One region of the Rossellomorea sp. FS2 genome, then DNA from elsewhere that is predicted to be linked to it. Evidence: riboswitches for the same ligand, from Rfam matches in the RefSeq annotation. Region 1 holds a riboswitch; each other region holds the start of a gene.
The links. Region 1 has a riboswitch for cobalamin ahead of ACNA6I_RS08420 (ribonucleoside-diphosphate reductase subunit alpha). Riboswitches for the same ligand answer to the same signal wherever they lie in the genome.
Positions count from the first base shown of each region.

Region 1 (3,276 bases):
CTGCTCAAGCTGTGATTTGATCTGCGGCTCTACATCCTCAAGTTTCGGTGCATCTTTAGAATCCTGGCCGCTTTGGCTAGTGTACTGTTCGTACATTTTTTTCACTTCGTCGTCTGTCACTTTTTCGGTCTTGATTTCTTTATCGACATATTTGGTATACTTGATGTTTTCGGCAATCTGATTTTTCAGTTCATCCATGGTGAATCCGGCATCTTTCATGGCTGCATTGAACTTTTTATCATCTTCATATTGCTTTTTGACTTCTTCGAGCTGCTTGTCCACTTCATCATCTGAAGCTTTATACCCTTTTTTATCGGCTTGTTGAAGTAGAAGTGTCTGACCTACAAGGCTATCGATGGTTTGTTCTTTAATCTGTTTGGCAGCATCCTTGGAGGTTGGGTCCTGACCCATTTGCTGATATTGCATTTGAGAAGAAGAGAGTACGTTGTTGTAGTCTTCCCCTTTGATTTTTTCATCATTTACGATGGCGACGACTTTATCGTTGTCGACTTTCTGCTTGTCCATCTTTTTTTGCATTTCTTTCATTTGTTTTGCTTGTTCTTCCTCGCTTTTTGCCTGTTCGGAGGATTTTTTACTATCATCGGATTTTTTTGCACTATCATCATTAGCTCCGCAAGCTGCGAGCAGCAGTACGGTCATAGCCGCTAAAAGGATCGTGAGTAAACGTTTATTCATAGTGATCTCCTTTCGAAACTGGGTTTCAAGCTTCTAAAGGGCATTTTAAAGGATTCCCGGAGAAAAAGAAAGTATTTGGGAGGATTAATTTCCTTGTAATTCCCTTGAAATAGAAAAGAAGCCATATAAAATGCGGGTTTATCGAAGACAAAACGTGTGACAGCCTGGTGAATGAAACATAACTGTAAGGAATTCGTGGTAAAAAAGGAGCCGCTGTCGATGGGGGTACCATCTCAGCGGCTCAAAATAATAGGGGACCTAAGAATACGGTCAAAACAACCTTCTATTGCATCATAAATGGATAACAGGATTTCCTCAAGGGAAGTCTGGCGCCATCTGGCCCGATATGGAAGGATTACATACTGTCTTGTTCTGCTCTTCTATGGAATTTAACGAAAAAAATAATTGTAGGCATAAATTCATCCTGCTTTCATTCTTTTCATTTGAGCTTCTCTGTTGTAAAATGTAGAAAGTTGGTTTAATATAAAAGACGCAACATATTGTGTTTTTCTTAAATTTCATAACAATATATTGTTTATAACCTATGATTGTGGTGTCGGATATCGACTTAAAAGGGAACCCGGTGAAATTCCGGGACTGTCCCCGCAACTGTAAGTGCAAACGAAAGAAGGAATGCCACTGTCCATCGGACGGGAAGGCCTTCGAGTAGGCAAAAAGCACAAGTCAGGAGACCTGCCAGGATTAGTACGTGTTATCTTCTTCGGGAATTGGGAGGATAGGCGAGGATTACCCTTGGCGTAGTATGCCTTGTGAATCTATCGTTTATGACTGCCCATCCTATGTGAATAGGATGGGCTTTTTTCATCCTCTCCCGACTAATAAAAGGGAGGAATATTAGTATGACATCAACCATTAACGGAACTACGGCATCCCATAGAGCGGAACGTCTATTAAGCGGGCTTCGGGAAAGCCATGAAGCATTGAATTGGGAGGAATACACTCAAAAGGTAGCCCTTTATACGGAAAATCAGCCAGGAGTGGAGGAAAAACAGCTTCTGCAGTTCTTGATCCTGTCTGCTGTTGAGCGTATTTCATCAAATGAACCTGATTGGACGTACGTGGCGGCCTCGCTATATTTGAAGAATCTCTACGCCATCAGTGCAAACGCAAGAGGTATGGAGCCTTATAAAGGCTTATATGAGCTTATCGGGACACTGACCGAGAAGAATCTGTATTCTACGAAATTACTGGATACATACAGCAAAGAGGAGATGGATCATCTCGAAAGTCTCATCCGTCCTGAACGGGATGAATTGTTCACTTACATAGGAATCGTCACCCTGTCAGAGCGTTATCTCACCAAGGATCATTCAGGGGTTTTATTCGAACTGCCGCAAGAGAGATTCATGATCATCGCCATGACGCTCTTGATGAATGAGCCGAAGGAGCACAGGCTCGTGCTTGTAGAGGAAGCCTATTGGGCCCTGTCCAACTTGTATATGACTGTGGCAACCCCTACCTTCGCCAATGCCGGCAAGAGCTATGGACAGCTCTCAAGCTGCTTCATCGATACGGTGGAAGACGATTTGCGCAGCATCTACGACAGTAATACGGACGTTTCCACATTGAGCAAGAACGGAGGCGGGCTCGGTATCTATATGGGGAAAGTAAGAAGTCGCGGAAGTGATATCAAAGGGTTCAAGGGGGTCAGCTCCGGTGTAATCCCATGGATGAAGCAGCTGAACAATACGGCTGTCTCCGTGGATCAGCTCGGCCAGCGCCAAGGGGCCATCGCCGTCTATCTGGATGTGTGGCACAAAGATATCTTCTCCTTCCTCGATACGCGATTGAACAACGGAGATGAGCGCCTTCGTACCCATGACCTGTTCACGGGCGTCTGTCTCCCTGATCTCTTCATGGAGCAGGTCGAGAATCGCGGGGACTGGTATCTGTTCGATCCTCATGAAGTGAAGACCATCATGGGCTATGCCCTTGAAGACCACTTTGATGAGGAAAAAGGATCCGGTACGTTCCGCGATAAGTACTGGGAATGTGTAAATGAGCCGGCTTTGTCCAAAGAAATCATCCCGGCGATCGATATCTTTAAGCGGATCATGATTTCCCAGCTTGAAACGGGCACGCCTTACATGTTCTATCGCGACAGTGTGAATCGTCAAAATGCAAATAGTCATAAGGGCATGATCTACTGCAGTAACCTTTGCACGGAAATCGCCCAAAACATGAGCCCGACTGTGATGGAAGAAGAAGTGGTCAAGGACGGGAAGATCATCACCTACAAAAATCCGGGAGACTATGTGGTGTGCAATCTTGCGTCCGTTTCCCTTGCAAGGACGGTACGGGATGGTCAGATGGAACGTGTCGTCACGATCGGGGTGCGGCTCCTGGACAATGTCATTGATCTCAATGATATCCCGGTCCTGCAGGCCCAGTTGACGAATGCACGGTACAGGGGTATCGGACTCGGTACATTCGGATGGCATCATCTCCTTGCCCTTGAAGGAATCAAATGGGAGAGCGATGAGGCGGTATCGTACTGTGACCATTTATATGAAGACATTGCCTTTTACACAATCAAGGCGAGTCAGGAATTGGCAGAAG
Region 1 covers NZ_JBLRVS010000001.1:1,619,245-1,622,520, reverse strand. Annotated here, with positions in the region: gene ACNA6I_RS08425 (SurA N-terminal domain-containing protein) at 1-696, opposite strand, end outside; cobalamin riboswitch at 1,231-1,412, shown strand; gene ACNA6I_RS08420 (ribonucleoside-diphosphate reductase subunit alpha) at 1,557-3,276, shown strand, end outside.

Region 2 (3,276 bases), 700 kb from region 1:
TTCGTCCCTTCCGGACTTCGCGCGGTCTTCCTTGTACTCATCAGGATTCGTTTTGTAGAAGTCCTGATGGTAGTCTTCAGCAGGATAAAAAGTGGATGCTGGAAGAATCTGAGTCACGACCGGCTGTTTGAACCGACCGCTTTCTTCAATCTGTCTTTTTGTTTCTTCTGCTGCATTCCGCTGTTCTTCATCATGATAAAAGATGGCCGTACGGTATTGATCACCGCGGTCCTGGAATTGCCCGCCATCATCCGTTGGATCGATTTGTGGCCAGTACAGCTCCAGAAGCCGTTCGTATGGGAAAAGCTCAGGATCAAATGTAATCTGAACCGCTTCATAATGACCGCTGTTTCCTTCTTTGACTTCTTTGTATGTCGGGTCCTTGATGTGACCCCCTGTGTAGCCGGAAACGATTCCGTGTATACCTGGGAGCTCATCGAAAGGCTTCACCATGCACCAGAAGCATCCTCCCGCGAATGTTGCCAAATGTGTATGTGCACTCATCAGTTCTTCCTCCAAATCATAGTAGTAGTCAAGATTCCGTATCCTCAGGAAGGGAATGAATCTCCTTGATTGCCCAATCACACCAGTCGACATACATCTGCGCGTACCTGATCCCATACTCTGCCGTCAAATACTCTCCAACCTGCCCATAACCGGGCTTATTGCCCTGAAACATTTGTTCCTTCCACTGCCCGGTCCCGGTGACCACCATTTCGTTATGCGCCTTCATCCGTTGAAGGAGAGAGATGGCTTCTTCTTTTGAAATGACGTGAAAGGCAGATGTCTTGATCAGGAATTCATCCTTGATCTTGGCTGGTTTGCTCTTTGTATGAATCATCCATTCTATCAGGTGGCGTTCTCCGTCAGGGGTGATGGTATATACCTTCTTATTCGGGCTGCCTTCCTGATAAACGATGTCATGAGTGGTAAGGTGCTCTTCCTCCATCTTCCCGAGTTCCTTGTATACCTGGGAGTGGGTCGAGCTCCAATAGTAGATTTGCTGGGTTTTGAATGTATGGAACAGGTCGTAGCCCGTCTGAGGTTGCTTGGCCAATAAACCGAGCAATGCATATCGAATAGACATAAAAAAACTCCTTATCATGTTGACGCGCTGGGCCATTGAATCTCGTAATAAGGTCCATTATATCATGAATGGGCTCTCAAAGCCCTTCCAAGACGGCGCTCGAGCTGCAGGATGTGAAAAAAGATTCACTATCCTTGTAAACTTGTGTATAATTCTCAGTGGATAATCTTACATAAAGATCATGGGTGAAGCGCTTGACGCCTCATAATAGGGAAGCCGGTTCAATTCCGGCGCGGTCCCGCCACTGTAAATGGGTTTGCTCCTTCAACGCCACTGTTTCGATGAAATGGGAAGGCGGAGGAGCGCATACTCATGAGCCAGGAGACCTGCCCATGTTCTGATCACACCGATCTACGCGGATAGAAGGGTGTACGGTGCTTGATGCATTTTACACTAACATCCCTGTTGAAGGGATGTTTTTCTTTCGCCTGGAACGAACAAGGAGGAGAAACGATTGAAACATTCAATCAAGATCGTATTAGCCCTGTTCCTAGCGCTTGGATTATTGACAGCATGTGGAACGACAGACAACAAAGCAGAGGAAAAATCCTCTGAAAAAAGCAGTGAATCCGTATCCGAACCGGTCACGGTAGAGGACGCACTCGGGGATGATATCACCCTGGAGAAAGCACCTGAAAAGATTGTCACCCTTATCCCAAGTAATACGGAAATCCTTTTTGAACTGGGACTCGGTGAAAACGTCGTCGGGGTGACCGATTTTGATAACTATCCGAAAGAAGCTGCAGATATTGAGAAGATCGGCGGAATGGAATTCAATGTCGAGAAGATCGTAGGGATGAAACCCGATCTCGTCCTTGCCCATGAATCCACGGCTGTATCAGCAAAAGCCGGTCTGGACCAGATCAGGGATTCCGGTATTCCTGTTTATGTCGTACGTGATGCATCCAGCTTTGATAAAGTCTATACGACAATCGAGAATATCGGAAAACTTGTTGGGGAAAATGAAAAGGCGGAAAAAGTCGTTTCAGACATGAAGGATGGAATTGAGTCCATCAAAGAAAAAACCGCTTCTGTAAAAGATAAGAAAAGCGTATATGTGGAGGTTTCCGGGGAACCTGAGATCTATTCCACCGGCAAGAATACCTTCGTCGATGAAATGCTTGCAACCATCAATGCCGACAATGTGATGGGAGATCAGGAAGGATGGATCAATGTAAGTGAAGAAGACGTCCTCGCAAAAAATCCTGACGTCATCATCACGACATATGGTGAGCAAGCCGTTCAACAAGTCCTTGATCGCAGCGCGTGGAAGGATGTACAAGCCATCAAGGACGAAGAAGTGCATGATGTGAACACCGATCTTGTGACGCGTTCAGGTCCAAGGATCGTAGAAGGAGTAGAGGAAATTGCCAAAGCGGTCTATCCGGAGCTATTCAAAGAATAAAATTTGGATCAGTTACGCTGCGTCCCTTGCTTTCCTTATCATCTCTATCCTGGTAGCCATCTCTGTCGGTACGATCCGGGTCCCGTTCATGGATATCCTCCAGATCATCGGGGCAAAAATGACTGGAAGAGCTGTACCGCCCGAGGTAGATCAGATGTTCATTAATATCGTTTATTCCATCAGGCTTCCAAGAGTCCTGTTGGCCCTGATCGTAGGAAGCTCCCTTGCTGTTGCGGGAGCTTCTTTTCAAGGTCTCTTGCGGAATCCCCTTGCCGATCCATACACGTTGGGTGTTTCCTCGGGGGCATCAGTGGGGGCGGTGGTCACGCTCTTCTTCCATTTGACGATCCCGTTCATCGGTCCGTTCACGCTTCCATTTTTGAGTATCCTGTTTTCCGTCGTGACCATTTTTATCGTCCTATGGTTTGCCCAAAAGGTCGAAAGGACGATGAAGGTGGAAACGATCATCCTGACCGGCATCATCTTCAGTTCGTTTCTGGGGTCCTTCATTTCCCTCATGATCGCACTAACAGGGGAGGAATTGAGGCAGATCATCGGATGGTTGCTCGGGAGCGTGTCCATGAGAGGATGGGAGTATGTGGGGATCGTCCTGCCATTCTTCGTGGTCGGCGTCCTCTTGCTGCTGCTCAATGCCAAAGAGTTGAACGGGATGAGCTTCGGGGAGGATCAGGCTCGCTACATCGGGATATCAGTCCAGAAAAGGAAGCTGCTGATCCTTATCTCCGGAAGTATACTCACGGGCGCGGCTGTAGCCGTTTCGGGT
Region 2 covers NZ_JBLRVS010000001.1:920,835-924,110, forward strand. Annotated here, with positions in the region: gene msrA (peptide-methionine (S)-S-oxide reductase MsrA) at 1-504, opposite strand, end outside; gene ACNA6I_RS04945 (PadR family transcriptional regulator) at 533-1,087, opposite strand; cobalamin riboswitch at 1,254-1,436, shown strand; gene ACNA6I_RS04950 (ABC transporter substrate-binding protein) at 1,542-2,492, shown strand; gene ACNA6I_RS04955 (FecCD family ABC transporter permease) at 2,455-3,276, shown strand, end outside.
Region 2: it holds a riboswitch for cobalamin, as region 1 does, so the genes downstream of both, ACNA6I_RS04950 (ABC transporter substrate-binding protein) here and ACNA6I_RS08420 (ribonucleoside-diphosphate reductase subunit alpha) in region 1, are expected to answer to the same signal.

Region 3 (3,276 bases), 1.6 Mb from region 1:
AAGAGCCGTTCCTGCCGAAAGAAGAGCTCGTATCCGATTTTTCTTTCGTGAAAATCCCCGATGACGTGTATTTCCCTGTCACGAAGGAAGGCGCCGTCCTGGCGGAATTGACAAGTGAAACGATCAGCGCAGGCGACTATCGCTTCGAGAAGGTGTTCGGGAAGGAAAGCTGGGATCTGTTTGAATCCATGACCGATGATGGGGAAGAGGCCGACGCCCTCATGGATGAGTTCTATGAAACCCAAAGCGGCTTCGGACATAAGATCGGAGGATATCCGGGCTTCACACAGGAGGATCCGCGTCAGTATGAAGATCAGGACCATGCACTGCTGCTGCTGCAGATCGACTCGGATGATGAAGTGGACATGATGTGGGGCGACTGCGGCATTGCCAACTTCTTCATAAAGAAAGAAGATCTTAAGAAGAAACAATTCGGCAATGTGGTCTATAACTGGGATTGTTCATAAGACGAGCCGGCATAGCAAAACCCGAATTCATTTGCCTACGATCAGGCTAGTGAATTCGGGTTTTTAATTTTTTGGAACAAAAGAATTTCATTGATTCCAGCGGTTGATTGGAGTGCAAGACGTAGACTCCTGCGGGAGAGTAGCTAATGTGAGACCCCGCAGGCCCGCCGAGGAGGCTCACGGGCTACCCGTGGAAAGCGAAGTCTTGCACGGAAATCATGAGCGGCATAAAGAACCTACACTGATCGTGCTCGTCATTTTTCAATCTCTTCATAGAGGAGGTATCGTTCGTCAGAAGTCTTGGCGATGAGATAGGTGCTGTGGTCCTTTACATAATAAAGATCCGTCCCCTTCTTCAGATGATTCGCCGTGTAGTCTTTTTCAGGATGGAACTCATCCCCGATCTTCTCCTTGATCTCCCCTGCCTTCCCGTCGAGGGTGAGCGTCTTCTTGACAGGCAATAGCACATATCCCTTCCCGTTCAACACCAGCATATCCCCGTATCCACACAACTCGTAGCTCTTTTCTTCACTTCCGCACCCTGCCAGCAGCAGGGATATGAAGCTCAGTGGGATCAACCATTTCATGCCATCATCCCTTCTTGTTTGTTTGTCCTATTCATTCCTATTCAGATACGGACAGGTTCATGAAAGGGATTTGAAAAAATAGGGACACTCCATATGGGCTCACATGGTATAATGGTCCTTAAGTGAATAGACCTTCGCAGAAATCAGGTGCGCTCGCGCATAAAGGGAATCCGGTGAAAAACCGGAGCTGTTTCCGCAACTGTAAGTGCTGACGAACCAAGGAAAAACCCACTGTTCCATCAATGAACGGGAAGGGCCTTGAAGTAGGATGATGCACAAGCCAGGATACCTGCCTGATTTCCATCGTATTATGCTCTTCGGAAGTTAAGGGGATGGTGCGGCTTGATGCATCTTTTATTTTGATGATGATTGCCGGCCGTTTGGCTGGTTTTTTTTATGCCCGTTTCCGGTACGATCGGTGATTCACTAAAAGAGAAGAAAGGGAGGATGAACGTGGGGAAAAAGGATTTCAGATACATCTGTTATCCGTATATGAGGGAGTCCCAGTCGACGGTCGATTTCGAGATCCGGACGGATTCCCTGGCAACGAGGATCGGTCAGGCTTCTTCATTGACAGAGGGGGCAGTCCGTGAAGATCTGCTTTATCTTTGCGAGATGGCTTATCACCTGAATGGTTCGGTGCGGGGGGAGATGGCCATCTCCCTCCAGGATCTGCAGCGATTGAGCGACCTGTATGACACGTACGTGAACGAAGTGGAAGAGGAAATCCGAACATTCCTGCTTCCTCAGGGATGCTACGCGGCTACGGTCCTTCATACGTGCAGGAGCGAAGCGAAGAAATCGGTCAGGGCCCTCCATAAGGTAAGCCTCGAACAGAAAGTGGACAATCTGCTGTTCAAATATGCCCATCTGCTGGCAAATGTCCTGTTCGTCATGGCCGTGTATGTGAATAAATGTGAAGGGGTGAAAGAAATCCCCTTTATCAGCAAGTCCTATGGACTATCAAAATCAGGCAAGGGAGAACAGTGAGATGAAAAAACATGCATGGATCGGATTGTTCATCAGCTTTGGTCTCATTCTATCAGGATGTGGGACCGGTGAAGAAACAGCATCAACAAAAAAAGAAGAAAAGTCAACTGTCTATAGCGTCAAGGATGACCGCGGGGAAGAAGTCACGTTCAAAAAGGTTCCGGAGACCGTCGTTTCCCTGCAACCGAGCAACACAGAGATCCTGTATGCCGTAGGGGCAGGGGATAAAGTGGTCGGGGTGACTGAATTCGATCATTATCCGAAGGAGGTGGAGGATCTCGAGGTCATCTCCGATTCCATGACCGTCAATGCGGAAAAAGTGATTTCCCTGGACCCAGACGTCGTGATCGCCTATACAACAGGTGATGATGCAGGGATCAAGCAGCTTGAAGATGCGGGCATTCCGGTTTTCGTCATCCAGTCTGCCCAAACCTTTGACGACGTTTACGGCGATATCGAACAGGTGGCAAAGGTAATGGGGGCCGAAGAGAAGGGGAACGAAGTGATTGAAGGGATGAAGAAACAAATCTCCGATGTCGGTGAAAAAGTCCAGGCACTTGACGAAAAAGAAAAAGTCTATTTTGAAATCAGCCCCGCTCCTGAGATCTATACGGCGGGTGGAACGACCTTCCAGCAGGAGATCCTCCAGGCTGCTGGTGTGGATAATGTATTTGCCGATCAGGAGGGCTGGCCGAAGCTCGGGGAAGAAGAAATCATCAAACGGAATCCTGCGACCATTCTGACAACGGTGAACTATGTGGAAAATCCCGTAGATGAAATCAAATCCAGGACCGGCTGGGACACGATCGACGCCGTAAAGGATGACCGGGTCATCTATCTTGATTCCGATGTCATGTCCCGACCGGGCCCGAGGATCGGTGAGGCAGTCGAAATCACGGCCAAGGCTGTTTATCCGGACCTTTTCTAGAATTCATTCAAAATAGTGTAAAAGAAAGCCTTTTCAAACTCGCTTTTAATATGTAAACTAATAATATAATTAAGTTTACATATTTCAAGGGGTGTATGGAAATGGATCGAGACAGGTTGAGAATGATTATTCAGTGCGGGGTGTTTGCAGCGATCACGGGAATCTTTGCGCAAATCGAAATTCCCCTGCCCCTCGTGCCGATCAGCGGGCAGACGTTGGCAGTGGGGCTGACGGCGACGATTCTTGGGAGCCGCTACGGGGCTTTTGCCCTCGTCGGATACACCGCCATTGGGGCAGCCGGACT
Region 3 covers NZ_JBLRVS010000001.1:33,222-36,497, forward strand. Annotated here, with positions in the region: gene ACNA6I_RS00225 (YwqG family protein) at 1-467, shown strand, start outside; gene ACNA6I_RS00230 (hypothetical protein) at 722-1,054, opposite strand; cobalamin riboswitch at 1,183-1,366, shown strand; gene ACNA6I_RS00235 (hypothetical protein) at 1,502-2,044, shown strand; gene ACNA6I_RS00240 (ABC transporter substrate-binding protein) at 2,010-2,972, shown strand; gene ACNA6I_RS00245 (biotin transporter BioY) at 3,068-3,276, shown strand, end outside.
Region 3: it holds a riboswitch for cobalamin, as region 1 does, so the genes downstream of both, ACNA6I_RS00235 (hypothetical protein) here and ACNA6I_RS08420 (ribonucleoside-diphosphate reductase subunit alpha) in region 1, are expected to answer to the same signal.